Regions from separate parts of the Streptomyces boetiae genome, predicted to be linked through region 3. Evidence: riboswitches for the same ligand, from Rfam matches in the RefSeq annotation. Region 3 holds a riboswitch; each other region holds the start of a gene.
The links. Region 3 has a riboswitch for cobalamin ahead of RM780_RS18025 (ABC transporter substrate-binding protein). Riboswitches for the same ligand answer to the same signal wherever they lie in the genome.
Positions count from the first base shown of each region.

Region 1: it holds a riboswitch for cobalamin, as region 3 does, so the genes downstream of both, RM780_RS02895 (energy-coupling factor ABC transporter permease) here and RM780_RS18025 (ABC transporter substrate-binding protein) in region 3, are expected to answer to the same signal.
Region 2: it holds a riboswitch for cobalamin, as region 3 does, so the genes downstream of both, RM780_RS07420 (cobalamin biosynthesis protein) here and RM780_RS18025 (ABC transporter substrate-binding protein) in region 3, are expected to answer to the same signal.

Region 1 covers NZ_JAVREN010000003.1:114,174-118,840, reverse strand. Annotated here, with positions in the region: gene RM780_RS02905 (carboxylate-amine ligase) at 1-745, shown strand, start outside; gene RM780_RS02900 (hypothetical protein) at 863-1,591, shown strand; cobalamin riboswitch at 1,889-2,082, shown strand; gene RM780_RS02895 (energy-coupling factor ABC transporter permease) at 2,111-2,815, shown strand; gene RM780_RS02890 (energy-coupling factor ABC transporter substrate-binding protein) at 2,812-3,168, shown strand; gene cbiQ (cobalt ECF transporter T component CbiQ) at 3,178-3,951, shown strand; gene RM780_RS02880 (energy-coupling factor ABC transporter ATP-binding protein) at 3,948-4,667, shown strand, end outside.
Region 2 covers NZ_JAVREN010000007.1:194,369-199,035, forward strand. Annotated here, with positions in the region: gene RM780_RS07415 (cobyric acid synthase) at 1-281, opposite strand, end outside; gene RM780_RS07420 (cobalamin biosynthesis protein) at 278-1,231, opposite strand; cobalamin riboswitch at 1,363-1,487, opposite strand; gene RM780_RS07425 (hypothetical protein) at 1,823-2,047, opposite strand; gene RM780_RS07430 (inorganic phosphate transporter) at 2,044-3,273, opposite strand; gene RM780_RS07435 (class II aldolase/adducin family protein) at 3,349-4,023, shown strand; gene RM780_RS07440 (alpha/beta hydrolase) at 4,140-4,667, shown strand, end outside.
Region 3 covers NZ_JAVREN010000027.1:2,125-6,791, reverse strand. Annotated here, with positions in the region: gene RM780_RS18030 (FecCD family ABC transporter permease) at 76-1,143, opposite strand; gene RM780_RS18025 (ABC transporter substrate-binding protein) at 1,140-2,198, opposite strand; cobalamin riboswitch at 2,246-2,375, opposite strand; gene RM780_RS18020 (nucleoside/nucleotide kinase family protein) at 2,405-3,127, opposite strand; gene ligD (non-homologous end-joining DNA ligase) at 3,137-4,150, opposite strand; gene RM780_RS18010 (SAM-dependent methyltransferase) at 4,410-4,667, opposite strand, start outside.

The DNA of each region.
Region 1 (4,667 bases), on a different contig from region 3:
CGCGCCGCAACTGGTGGACGAGCAGCTGATCTGCGGCATGCACGTCCACGTCGGGGTCCCCGACCCGGAGGCCGCGGTGGCGGCGCTGAGCCGGGTGCGGCCCTGGCTGCCGGTGCTGGTGGCGATGGCCGCCAACTCCCCCTTCTGGGACGGCGCGGACACCGGCTTCGCGAGCTGGCGCACGGTGGTCTTCGGCCGCTGGCCGGTCAGCGGGCCGCCGCCGGACGTCGCGGACGCCCGGGAGTACCGGCGCCGCACCGAGGACCTGCTGAGGACCGGCGTCATCCGCGACCTGGGCCAGATCTACTGGCAGGCCAGACCCTCCCAGCGCTACCCGACGCTGGAGGTGCGGGCACTGGACGTGGCGGTGGACCCCGAGGACGCGGTGGTCTTCGCCGGGATCGTGCGCGGGCTGGTCCTCACCGCGCTGCACGAGGAGGCAGCGGGCGCCCCGCGCCCGGCGGGCGCGCCCCCCGAGCTGGTGGCGGCGGCGAATTGGCACGCCGCGCGGCACGGGCTGGCGGACACGCTGATCGTTCCGGGAACGCCCGAGCGGCGCCCGGCGGCCGAGGTGGTCTCGGCGCTGGTGGAGGGCATCGCCCCGGCACTGGAGGCGGCCGGGGACGCGCCGCGGGTGCGCGCGGGCGTGGAGCGGCTGCTGGCCTCGGGCGGCGGGGCGGCCCGCCAGCGCCGCGTGCTGCGCGAGGGGGGTCCCGAGGCGCTGCTCGCCTTCCTCGGCGCCTGAACGCCCGGCGTCCCCGGCGCGCGCACGCCCGGCGTGCCCGGGACGTCAACGCCCCGCGGTGAACGACGCCCGGACGCGGGGCGTTTCGCGGCGCTCGCGCGGTGTTACCCGGAGGTCATGACGGACAACGAGAAGCACACGCAGACCCCCGAGGCGGACGCCGAACGCGTGGCCAAGCGCGGCGAGAAGACGAGCGGCGGCAGAACGTCCGGCACGAAGCCGGCGGCGCGCGGGTCCGGCGGCGGGAGGCCGGCGGCGAAGAGGACGGCCGCCAAGACGGCAGCCGGGAAGACGACGGACGGCAGGACGACGGGGACGGCCGCGGCGGGGAAGAAGGCGGCCCGGAAGGCCGCCACCGGGGGCGGCGCCGCGGGGAGGACGGCGGCGGACGGCGACCCCGGGAACGCGAAGGGCGAGCCCCGGGACGGGACCGGGGGCACGGCGGCGGGCGAGGCCGCGCGCGGGGCGGCGAAGTCGGCCGCCGACGCGGCCGGGACAACGGCCGTGCGGGCCGCCGGGGACGGAACGCGGGGGAGCGCCGCAGGCGGTGCGGCCACGAAGGCGGCGGGCCGTGCCGGCGAGACGGCCGCGAGCGCGGCGGGGAAGGCCGCGCAGGCCGGAGCCGTGGCGCGGGAGAAGGCCGGGGAGGCCGGGCGGGCCGCGGCCGGTGGGCTGGCGGGGGCCGGGCGGGCGGTGGCCGTCCCCGTGGGCCGGGCCGCCTCCGCCGCCGCGGCCGGGTGGACCCTCGTGCGGCACCGCAAGGCCGTGGCCGCCGGGGCGGCGGCCGGCCTGGCGGGCGTCGCGGGCGCGGCCTTCCTCGCCGGCCGCCACGCGGGCAGGTCCTGAGACCCGCCCCGCCCGCGCGCGGGCCCCGGGAGGGAGAAAGGCCCGGGGCCCCCGCCCGTCCGGGGCGGGCGGGTCGCTCGGGGGACGGGGGTCCTCCCCGGGACGGGGTTCCGAGCATCCGCCGGGATGCGGACGACGGCCCGTGGGGGCCGCTTCCACGGTGCTGGAGCGCCGGTCGTCGACGGCCGGCGCTTCTCCCTTTCCCGCACCTCCCGCAGTCCTCCCGCCGCGCGGCGGCGGGCCCCGTGACCGCGCAACAGCCGACCGGGATGTCTTGCCGAGCGGGGCCGGTGCCACTACTGTCCGCAGGGCCTTGGTGCTCGGGAAGCCGGTGGAAGACCGGCGCGGCCCTCGCCACTGTGATCGGGAAGTCCGGCTCCACTCCTTGACGGAAGCCACTGGACCACCGCGGGAGACCGCCGGTCTGGGAAGGCGGAGCACGGGCGGCGTCACCCGTCAGCCAGGAGACCGGCCAGGGCGCGTTGTCCATCCACGAGGTGTTGGAGAGGTCTGCCCGGCATGCATATCGCCGAGGGCTATCTGCCCCCTGTTCACGCGGTCGCCTGGAGCGCCGCCGCCGCCCCCTTCGTCGTCCACGGAGTCCGCGTCCTGACCCGCGAGGTCAGGGAGAACCCCGAGTCCACCCTGCTGCTCGGCGCCTCGGGCGCCTTCACCTTCGTCCTCTCCGCGCTGAAGATCCCCTCGGTCACGGGCAGTTGCTCGCACCCCACCGGGACCGGCCTGGGCACCATCCTCTTCCGGCCCCCCGTGATGGCCGTGCTCGGCACCATCACCCTGCTCTTCCAGGCTTTGCTCCTCGCGCACGGCGGGCTGACCACCCTGGGCGCCAACGCCTTCTCCCTGGCCGTCGCGGGCCCGTGGGCCGGCTGGGCCGCCTACCGGCTGCTGCACCGCGCCGGAACGCCCCTGATGGCGGCGGTCTTCGCCGGGGCGTTCGTCGCGGACCTGAGCACCTACTGCGTCACGACGGTGCAGCTCGCGCTGGCCTTTCCCGACCCGGCCGGCGGATTCCTGGGCGCGGTGGCCAAGTTCGGCGGCATCTTCGCCGTCACCCAGATCCCGCTGGCCGTCAGCGAGGGCCTGCTGACCGTGCTGGTGCTGCGGCTGCTGGCCCAGTCCAGCCCCGGCGAGCTGGCGCGCCTGGGCGTGCCGGCCGTCGCCCCGGCCCCGGCTTCCCGGAGCGGAGAGGCGGCGGCCCGGTGAAGCGCGCGACGCGGATCAACCTGCTGCTGGTGGCGGCCGTCCTCCTGCTGGCGGTCCTGCCGGTGGCCCTGGGCCTCGGGGACCGGCAGGAGGAGCCCTTCACCGGCGCGGACGCGCAGGCGGAGGAGGCCATCGCGGAGAACGACCCCGGCTACGAGGCGTGGTTCACGCCGCTGTACGAGCCGCCCTCGGGCGAGATCGAGTCGGCGCTGTTCGCGGCGCAGGCCGCGCTGGGGGCGGGGGTGCTGGCCTACTACCTCGGCCTGCGGCGCGGGCGCCGGCAGGGCGAGGAGCGGGCGGCCGACGCGGCGGGGCCAGGGGGCGGGCCCGGGGCCGGCGCGGCCGGGTCGTAGGCCGTTTCCGTGCTGCCCATCGACGCGGCGGCGCACAGCAGTCGCTGGCGCCGCCGCCATCCCCTGGAGAAGGCCGTCCTCGGCCTGGGGCTGACGGTCCTGGCGATCTCCCTGCCCGCCCGGCCCGGCGCGGTGCTCACGGCCGCCGCGGCGCTGGCCGTCCTCCTGGGCCCGGCCCGGGTCCCGCCGCGGCGGCTGTGGCGGGCCTGGCGGGTGCCCCTGGGCTTCTGCGTCACCGGTGCCCTGCCGCTGCTCTTCCAACTCGGCGGGCCCGAGGGCTGGTTGTCCGTTGCCGAGGGCGGCCCCTGGCGGGCCCTCGACCTGCTGCTGCGGACTTCGGCCGCCTCGCTGGGGCTGCTGCTGTTCGCGTTCACCACGCCCGTCTCGGACGTGCTGCCGCGCCTGCACCGGGCCGGGGTGCCCCCGGCCGTGGCGGACGTCGCCCTGGCGACCTACCGGATGGCGTTCCTGCTGCTGGACTCCCTGGCGCGGGTGCGCCAGGCGCAGGCCGCGCGGCTGGGGGACGCGGGGCGGGCCGCGGCCTGGCGTTCGCTGGCCGGGCTGGGGGCCGCCGCCTTCGTGCGCGCCTTCGACCGGGCGGCCCGCCTCCAGGCGGGGCTGGCCGGCCGCGGCTACGACGGGCGGCTGCGGGTGCTGGTGCCCGAGGCCCCGCTCTCGCCCCGCTTCCTGGCCGCCACGGGCGGCCTGCTGGCCGCCCTGGCGGGGCTGACCCTGTTTCTGGAACCGCACCTGGAACCGCTCCTCGGAGGTCTCCGCCCATGACCGCACGCGCCGGCGGCGAACCGACCGCCGCGGCACCCGCCGACGGCCCGCCCGTGGTGGAGCTGTCCCACGCCTCCTTCGCCTACCCCGACGGGCCGCTCGTACTAGACGGCCTGAGCTGGGCGTTGCCCCCGGGCCGGGCCACCGCCCTGCTGGGGCGCAACGGCAGCGGCAAGACGACGCTGCTGCGCCTCCTCAGCGGCGGCCTGCGCCCCGCGTCCGGCGAACTGCGGCTGCGGGGCGAGCCGGTGGCCCACGACCGCAAGGGGCTGACGCGCCTGCGGACCACCGTCCAGCTGGTGGTGCAGGACCCGGACGACCAGCTCTTCGCGGCCTCCGTGGAACAGGACGTCTCCTTCGGCCCGCTGAACCTCGGGCTGGAGGAGACGGAGGTCCTCGCCCGCGTGGAGGAGGCGCTGGACGCCCTCGACATCGCGGCGCTGCGCGACCGCCCCACGCACCTGCTCTCCTTCGGGCAGCGCAAGCGGGCGGCGATCGCGGGCGCGGTGGCGATGCGGCCCCGGGTGCTGATCCTGGACGAGCCGACCGCCGGGCTCGACCCGCACGGGCAGGAGCGCCTGCTGGAGGTCCTGGCCCGGCTGCGAGCCGCCGGAACGACGGTGGTGATGGCCACGCACGACGTGGACCTGGCGCTGCGCTGGGCACAGGACGCGGCGCTGCTGACGCCCGAGGGGCTGCACGCCGGGCCCGCCGCG
Region 2 (4,667 bases), on a different contig from region 3:
ACGACCTGGCTGGTGCGGTCGCCGCCGGGCTTGAGCAGCACCGGGTTCATCAGCGCGCTGGGCTCGGCGCGGGCGGCGGCGGCCTGCATCGCCTGGGCGCGGCCGATCTCGGCGCCCTCGCGGGTGACGAAGGAGTTGAGCGACATGTTCTGCGCCTTGAAGGGCGCCACCTTCCAGCCCTGGCGGGCCAGCCAGCGGCAGATACCGGCGGTCACCACGCTCTTGCCGGCGTCGGAGGTGGTCCCGGCCACCAGCAGCGCGCCTCCGCCCCGGCCGTTCACGCGCGCCTCCCGGCGTACGCCGCGGCGGCGGCCAGCGCCAGGGCCAGGGCGCCGACCCGGCGGGAGAGCCGCACCGCGCGGTCGATGTCGGCCCAGTCCGCGGCACGGCCGGGGGAGTTGAGGACCGGGCGGTGCTCGACCCGGCCGCCGTAGGAGAGGGTGCCGCCCAGGCGCAGCCCGAGGGCCCCGGCGAACGCGGCCTCCACGGGGCCCGCGTTGGGGCTGGGGTGGCGGCGGGCGTCCTCGCGCCAGGCGCGGGCGGCGCCGCGCGGGTCGCCGCCCGCGGCGGTGGCCAGGGCGGCGGTCAGGCGGGCGCCGGGCCAGCCGGCCAGGTCGTCCAGGCGGGCCGCTGCCCAGCCGAACCGCAGGTAGCGCGGGGAGCGGTGACCGACCATCGCGTCCAGGGTGTTGACGGCGCGGAAGGCCGCCAGGCCGGACGGCCCGGCCGCGGCGCCCCAGACCAGGGCGCCGACCACGGCGTCGGAGGTGTTCTCGGCCACCGACTCCACGACGGCGCGCGCCAGCCCGGGGCCGTCCAGGGCCTGGGGGTCCCGGCCGCACAGGCGGGGGAGCAGGGCGCGGGCGCGGTCCAGGTCTCCGGCGGCGAGGGCGTCGCGCACGGCCCGCGCCTCGCGGGCCAGGCCGGTGCCGCCGAGCGCGGCCCAGGCCAGGGCGGCGGTGACGGCGGCGCGGCCCGCGGCGGAACGGCCGGGGCGGGTGCGGGCGGCGAGCAGCGCGGGGGCGGCGGCCCCGGCCGCGCACAGCGCGGCGTGCAGGGCGCCGGCGGCGCGGTGGTCGCGCCACAGGCGGCGCTCCAGCGCGGCGGCGGCGCGGCCGAACGCGGCCACGGGGTGGCCGCGTCGGGGGTCGCCGGCCAGCACGTCGCCGAGGTAACCCAGGAGCAGACCGGCGGCGGTGGCCGCGGCGAGGCGGGGGGAGGAGGCGCGCATCGGGTCGTCAGCGGCCCGTGGCGGAACCTCGCGGGGACAGGGCTGTGGGCAGGGGGCCGCTGCGGGGGCCGGGCATGGCGTATGTCCTCACTCAGGGTCCGCGCCCTGCGTTCGACGTGACCGGCGGTGAGAGTCTCCTGGCTCCCGGATCGGCGCTTCCCCCGGCCTTCCAGCCCCTCGCGGGGCCGTGACGCACGGTGGGGGAGCACTCCCCGGTGACAGTGGCGGGACCGCGCCGGATTCGCACCGGCTTCCTCTCCTGCCGCCGTTTGGCAGCGTTGAGTCCACCATGCCCCGGAAGCTCCGTCAACCGTGCGTTACGTGATCCGTCCCTCATGTGTCGGGGCCCGCCGCGCCGGACCGCCACGGTGGCGCGCGTCAACGCCCGAATGGCGCGCGGCCGTTTCCCGCCGGTCGCGGCGGCGGCCACCGCGAGGGCGCGCCCGTGGTGCGGCGGCAGTCGCTCCGGCGGCGCGGAACGCGGCTGCTGCCGCCACCGGGTCGCCGGACGCCCGGCCGACGGGCGCTGGCGGTTCGGCGCAAGCCGCGCCGCTGCCGCCCGGGTGCCGCGGCTTCCGGAGGCCGCCGCGGCTAGGTGGCGATGATCCAGATGCCGTAGGCCACGGCCGCGGCGCACAGCGCGAAGCAGAGGTAACCGGCCGCGCGGGTCGCGGCGTTGGTCCCGGGCGTGCCCTCCGCGGCCCGGCCGCCGCCGGCGCCGGCGCGGATGCCGAGGGAGAACAGGCCCACCACGGCCGTGGTCATCAGCACGGAGACCAGGATCACTTGGCCCAGGACGGCCCAGTCGACGTTCACGCGGTCACCTCCGCCTCGGTCCCGGCGCCGGCCGCGCGGACCGGGACGGGGGTGACGACGGGCGCGGGCGGCCCGTCACCGCGGTCGTTCACCTCGATCGTGTCATCGGTCGTGCCGTCGGTCGTGTCGTTCACATTCGAGTGGTCCACCGGACGGCGCCGGGAGCGGGCCCAGATCGCCGCGCTCGCGCCCACCAGGAGCACCGCGACCAGCGCCACGCCCAGGTCGCCGCGCTCGGCGATCAGCGCGGCCACCGCGCCGATCGCGCCCGCGGCCGGGAGGGTCAGCGCCCAGGCGGCGACCATCCGCCGCGCCGTGGACCAGCGCACCACGCCGCCCTTGCGGCCCAGGCCCGAGCCCATCACGGCGCCCGAGCAGACCTGGGTGGTGGACAGCGCGAAGCCCATGTGCGAGGAGGCCAGGATCGTGGTCGCCGCGCTCGACTGCGCCGCGAAGCCCTGCGGCGGCCGGATGTCGGTCAGGCCCGAGCCCATCGTGCGGATGATCCGCCAGCCGCCCAGATAGGTGCCCAGCGCGATCGCCACGCCGGCGGAGGCGATGACCCACATCGGCGGGTCGGAGCCGGGGGCCAGGGCGCCGCCGGTGACCAGGGCCAGGGTCATCACGCCCATCGTCTTCTGCGCGTCGTTCGTGCCGTGGGCCAGGGAGACCAGCGCCGCCGAGGCGATCTGGCCGGTGCGGTAGCCGCGGGCGGTCCCGGGCCGGTCCGCGACGTCCCGGGTGAGCCGGTAGGTCAGGCGGGTGGCCAGCACCGCCGCGACGCCCGCCACCAGGGGCGCGGCCACCGCGGGGATGACGACCTTGGTGACGACGGCGTCGCCGTTGACCGCGCCGGTGCCGACCGAGGCCAGCGTCGCGCCGATCAGGCCGCCGAACAGGGCGTGCGAGGAGCTGGAGGGCAGGCCAGCCAGCCAGGTCAGGAGGTTCCAGAGGATGGCGCCGACCAGCCCCGCGAAGATGACCTCGGGTCTGACCCCCGCCTCCTCGTCGATGATGCCGCCGGATATGGTCCGGGCGACCTCGACGGAGAGGAACGCGCCGAGCAGGTTCAGCGCCGCCGACATGGCGACCGCCGCGCGGGGCTTCATGGCCCCGGTCGAGATGGTGGTGGCCATGGCGTTGGCCGTGTCGTGAAAGCCATTGGTGAAGTCGAACGCAAGGGCTGTGATGATCACGATCGCGATCAGCAGCGTGATGTGTTCCATGTACCGGCAATCGTTCGGCGGGACGACTGGAAAGGGCCAAGCGGCGTTAACGTAAGGTGAATAGGTGAACTTGAGATGAACTCGCAGCGGCCAGAAGCTGTCACATCCCGCCCCGTATGGGAAGGAGCCTGGCGCGAACTGATCGCCTGGGCCCGCCGCACCGCCGCCGACGGCCTGGTCGTCGGAACCTCGGGCAACCTCTCCGTCCGCGTCGGCGACGCCGTCCTCGTCACACCCACCGCCGTCCCCTACGAGGACCTGGGCCCGGCCGACCTCCTCGCCGTCGGCCTCGACGGGCGCCGCCTGGCCGGAACGCTCGCCCCCACCAGCGAGCTGCCCCTGCACCTGGCCGTCTACCGCTCCACCGGGGCGCGGGCCGTGGTCCACACCCACGCCGTCCACGCCACGGCCGTCTCCACCCTCGTGGACGAGCTGCCCCCGATCCACTACCTGACCGGCCTCTTCGGCGGCCCCGTCCGGGTCGCGGACTACGCCCCCTACGGGTCCCAGGAGCTGGCCGCCCACGCCCTGACCGCCCTGCGCGAGCGCACGGGGTGCCTGCTGCGCAACCACGGGACGCTGGTCCACGCCGCGGGCCTGCGGCAGGCGTTCGAGCACACCGCCCAGCTGGAGTGGCTGTGCCGCCTCTGGCTCGCGGCCTCCTCCGTCCCCGGCCGCGCCCCCGCCCTGCTGAGCCCCGAGCAGATCGCCGCCGCCACCGAGCGGCTGGGCACCTACAGGCAGCCCTGACGAGGGCGCCCCCGGCCCGGGCCGCGCGCTGGGGGGCGCACGCCCGGGAGGAACGCGGGTCCGGCCCGGGGCGTCCCCGATGGCGGGCCGGCGCGAGGGGCACCATGCTGGAGGACATGCGTCGGCGGATCACGGCGGCCGTTGCCGTCACCACAGTGCTGGGAGCCGGGGCCGCGGTGGGCGCGGTCGCGGCCGGAAGGTGGGCCCGCGGGGCCGCGCTGGCCACGCCCCGGGCCGGGCGGCCCGCCGGGTTCGCCGGGGGCCGGGTCACCGTGCACTCCACGGCCGCCGGCCGCATCGTGCTCACCCGCACCCCGGCCACGCTGCGGCCCGGCACCTTCGGCCTGGCCGGCCCCTCCTGCCACGCGGTCGTCGGCCCCCTGCTGGACGAGCCCAGCGGGCCCGACAGCGTCGTGCGGCGCCTGGAGCGGGTCACCGAGGGGCGGCTGAGCCCCGGCACCACCGTCGTCCTCACCCCCGAGCTGCACCGGGGCGACCCGCTCTCCGCCCTCGGCATCGCGCACACCGAGGTCTACGTCCCCGGCGAGGAGGGCCCGCTGCCCGCCTGGTTCGTGGCCGGCTCGCGCGACACCTGGGTGATCGCCCTGCACGGCCTGGGCACCACCCGCGCGCACCCCCTCAAC
Region 3 (4,667 bases):
ACAGCCCGGGCATCGTCCATGTCGGCGGCCCGGCAGCCGCGCTGGGGGCACCTCCCGCTTGCGGGGGAGCGTCGCTCACCGCGCCGCCCTCCGTCCGTCGCGGCGCATCAGCCACAGGAAGAACGGCCCGCCGCACAGCGAGGTCAGGACCCCGACGGGGATCTCCTGCGGCGCGGCCACCGTGCGCGCGGCCAGGTCGGCCAGCACCAGGAACGCCGCCCCGCCCAGCGCGGCGGCCGGAAGGACCCGGCGGTGGTCGCCGCCGACGACCAGCCGCACGGCGTGCGGCAGCATCAGCCCCACGAAGCCGATCGGCCCGGCCGCCGCCACCAGCACGCCCGTCACCAGCGAGAGGGCCACGAACAGGCGGGTGCGGAAGCGCCCCACGTCCAGGCCCATCGTCCCGGCCGCCTCCTCGCCGGCGAGCAGCAGGTTCAGCGGGCGGGCGCAGGCCGCGAGGGCGGCGAGCGCCGCGCCCAGCACCGCCGCCGGGAGCCAGAGGGTGTCCCAGCGGGCGCCGCCGAGGCCGCCGAGCATCCACGCCAGCACCTCGCGGGCCTCGTTCCCGCGCTGGGTGAGCAGCAGCAGGCTGGTCAGCGCCGAGAGGACCGAGGCGACCGCGACCCCGGCCAGGACCAGCCGCAGCGCGGTGATCCGCCCGGCGGCGCGGGCCGTTCCGTAGACCAGGACCAGCGCCAGCAGCGCCCCGGCGAACGCCCCCAGCGGCAGTGCGTACATGCCCGCGAACGTCACGCCGCCGACGATCACGGCCACCGCGCCCAGCGAGGCGCCCGAGGAGACGCCCAGCAGGTAGGGGTCGGCCAGCGGGTTGCGCACCAGCGCCTGCATGGCGGTACCGAGCACCGCGAGCCCGGCCCCCACCACCGCGCCCAGCAGCACCCGCGGGGCCCGCACCTCCAGCACGATCGTCTCCCGGGGCCGGGACCACCCGGCCTCGGGCCAGGGCAGGCCCAGGCCCCCGCGCAGCAGGATGCCCCACACCTCGCCGGGCGGAACGGCCACCGAGCCGGCGGTCAGCCCGGCGGTGACGGAGGCCAGCAGCACGGCCGCCAGGCCGGCCAGGACCAGCGGGAACGGCGGCCGGCGCCGGGCGTTCTCCCGCTCCGGCGCCGCGGCCCTCACCGGAACCGCTCGGGGTGCAGCGCGCGGGCCAGCTCCTCCACCGCGCCCGGGGCGCGCACGCCCACCAGGGTCGCGGTCAGCGGCAGCACCACGAACCGCTCCTCGCGCACGGCCGGCAGGCCGGCCAGCGCCGGGTGCGCGCGCAGGAAGTCCCGCTTGCGCGCGACGTTGCCGCCGTCCTCGTCGCCGTAGTCGTAGATGACGATGACGTCGGGGCGGCGCTCCACGACCTGCTCCCAGGAGCCGTCGGCGAAGACCGCGTCGAGGTCGCCGAAGACGTTCTCGCCGCCGGCCCGCCGGATCAGGTCCTGACCGAGGCCGAGGCCGCCCGCGGTGAACGGCGCGGACTCGCCGCTGTCGTACACGAACACCCTTACCGGATCGGCGCCTCGCACCGCCTCGGCAGCCGCGTCGGCGCGCCCGGCCAGCTCCGCGACCAGCTCCTCGGCGCGGTCGGGGACGCCGAAGATCCGCCCTACGGTGCGGATTTCCTCGTAGGCGTCCTCCAGCGTGACGGGCCCGTCCTCGCAGTACTCGCGGTTGAGGTGGGTGGCGATCCCGGCGTCCTCGAAGGCCTGGCGGGAACGGCCCTCCCGCTCCGCGAAGGCGCTGCCGTAGCCGCCGTAGACCAGGTCGGGCTCCGCCTCCAGCACCTGCTCGAACGAGGGCTCTTCGGCGGCGAGTTCGGGTATCGCCTCGTACGCCTCGCGGTACTCGGGCAGCACGGCGGAGTCGGGGTAGGCGGTGCCGGCCATCGCGTCCTGGAGACCCAGGGCCAGCATCAGCTCGGCAGGGTGCTGATGGATCGTCACCACCCGCTCCGGCGGGGCCTCGTAGGTGGTGCTCACCCCGCAGTTCTCGACGGTGACGGGGAAGCCGGCCGCGGCCGGCCCGCCGGAACGGCCGGGGTCGCCGCCGTCCCGGCCGCCGGAGCCGCAGGCGGCGAGGAGGGCCAGAACCGCGGCGAGCAGCGCCGCCGCCAGGGCGCGGGGCAGCGCGCCGTTCAGAAAGCGGGGGGCGCGCCGTCTGGGGCGCGCGGGGAAGCGGACGTGCATGGGAGACCTCCTGGGGGGTCCACGCCCCTCGGACGGTGGCGACGGGTCAGTCTCCTGACTCCCGGATCGGCGCCTTCCCCGACCTTCCCGCGGGCGCGTGCGCCCGCAGTGGTCCGCGGTGGGGTCGGCTCCCCGGTCACAGTGGCGGGACCGTGCCGGATTCGCACCGGCTTCCTGTCTCCCGTCGCCCTGTTGACGCCCGCAGCCTACGCCCCGCCCCGGCCGCCCTCGGTACCGGGGCCCCCGGGGCCGGTCGGGCGCCCGGGCGCGGCCGTGCTCCCTCCGCCCGCCCCCGGGCCGGAGAGCACGCGGTCGCAGCGCGCGCGGGAGCGTTCCACCATCGCGGCGTTGGGCCGGTCGTTGCCGTCCACCCGGGCCCGGGCCGCCGCGGGCCGGTCGCCGTGCGCGGTGTGCCGGGCGAACAGCCGCGCGTCCCGCAGCGCGGGGGGCGCGTCCACGTACCAGACCTCGGCCATGCACGCCCGCGCCTCGCGCCAGCCGGGCAGGTCGCAGGCCAGGTAGTTCCCCTCGGTGACGATCAGCCGCGCCTCCGGGCGCACCCGGTGCCGCGCGGCCACCGGCTCGTCCAGCGTGCGGTCGAAGTCCGGGACGTAGATGTCGTGTCCGGCCTGCGCCGGGTCGAGCAGCCGGTGCAGCAGGGCCACGTAGCCCCACACGTCGAAGGTCTGCTCCGCGCCCTTGCGGGAGCGCAGCCCGAGCCGGTCGAGCTGGGCGTTGGAGAGGTGGAACCCGTCCAGCGGCACGTACGCCGCCGGCACGTAGATCGCGCGCGAGCGGAGCGCGTCCACCAGCGCGCGGGCCAGCGTGGACTTCCCCGCGCCCGGCGGCCCGGCCAGGCCGAGCACGGCCCGCGCCCCTCGCCGCGCGGCCAGCGCGGCGGCCTCGGCGGCCAGTGCCCTCGCGTCCATGCCCGCAGCCTACGGCGGCGGCAAAGCCACCGACTCCGGGTCCCGGTCCAGGCGCAGCCCGCGCCAGGAGGGCTGGCGCAGCCGCCTGTCGCCCGTCCAGCGGCGGAAGGCCACGTCGGCCACCAGCCGCGGCTCCACCCACCGGGCGGTGCGGGCGTGTTCGCGCGGGACCGGCTCGCCGAACGGGCTGGTGGCGCGCGCCAGCGGGGCCAGCCGCGCGGCGAGGTCGGCGAGCGTCGCCGCGCCCAGGCCGCTGCCGACGTGGCCGATGAAGCGCAGGGTGCCCTCCGCGTCGTGCGCGCCCAGCAGCAGGGAGCCGACCCGGCCCGCGCGCCGCCCCGCGCCCGGCTGCCAGCCGCCGATGACCGCCTCCTGGGTGGACACCAGCGGCTTCTTCACCCACAGCGGGGAGCGGCGGCCCGGGTGGTAGGGGGAGCCCAGGCGCTTGGCGACCAGGCCCTCCAGCGTGTGCTCGGCGGCCACCCGCAGCAATTCCTCGGGGAAGGCTCCGGGGCCGGAGTAGTGCGGCGGGACCGCCAGCCGGGCGGCGGCCGGGTCGGCGGCCGAGCCGATCTCCGCCAGCAGCGCGCGCCGCTCCTCGTAGGGGGCGCGCAGCAGCGGGTGCCCGTCCAGCCGGGGCAGGTCGAAGGCGAAGAAGGTCACGGGCACCCCGGCGAGCCGCCCGGGGGAGGGGGCGCGCTGGTGGCGGCGCTGGAGCAGGCCGAAGTCGGGGCGGCCCGCGTCGTTCAGCGCCACGATCTCGCCGTCCAGCACGGCGTCCCGGCCGCGCAGCGCCTCGCGCAGCGCCCCGCCGGCCAGCTCGGGGTAGACGGCGGTGAGGTCGTTGCCGTTGCGGCTGGTGAGCCGGGTGCCGCCGTCGGCGGCCACGCGCAGGCAGCAGCGGTAGCCGTCCCACTTGAACTCGTACGCCCAGGCGCCGGTGGGCAGTTCGCCGTCCACCGCCAGTATCGGCGGCACGGCCTCGGGGACGGGGGCGGGGCGGGGGGCGGTCGCTGGCACCATGCGCCCAGTGAACGCCGCCGCGCGCCGCCACCCCCGCAGCCTCACCGCAACGGCCGACACCCGCGCGTTGCGAGGGCCTGCGGCCGGCAGACGGGACGCCCCCGGCCGTCGGCGTTGGCGAGGGATGCCCCGGTCCCGGCGACGGCCCGTGGTGCGAACGGCCCGGGGCCGGCGCCCGCAGGCGGTCGCCCTGCGCGCGAGCGGTGGCGCGCCGCGCGCCACCGTGGTCGCCGCGTCCCGGCCGCGGAATGCGGCGCGCTCAGGCCGGCTTGCGCGCCACCCCGCAGTACATCGCGACCTCGCGGTCCGCGACCGCCGGGCCCTGGGCCGGGTCGGGCCGCCACCGGTGCGCCTGGGTGACGCCCGGGCCGACCAGCTCCAGACCGTCGAAGAACCGCGCGACCTGGTCCGCCGAGCGCAGCACCATCGGGATGCCCCGGGAGTGGTAGACGGCGGCGGCCCGGCCGACCTCCTCGGGCGCGAAGTCCCCGGTGGCCGTGGACAGCGCGAGGAAGCT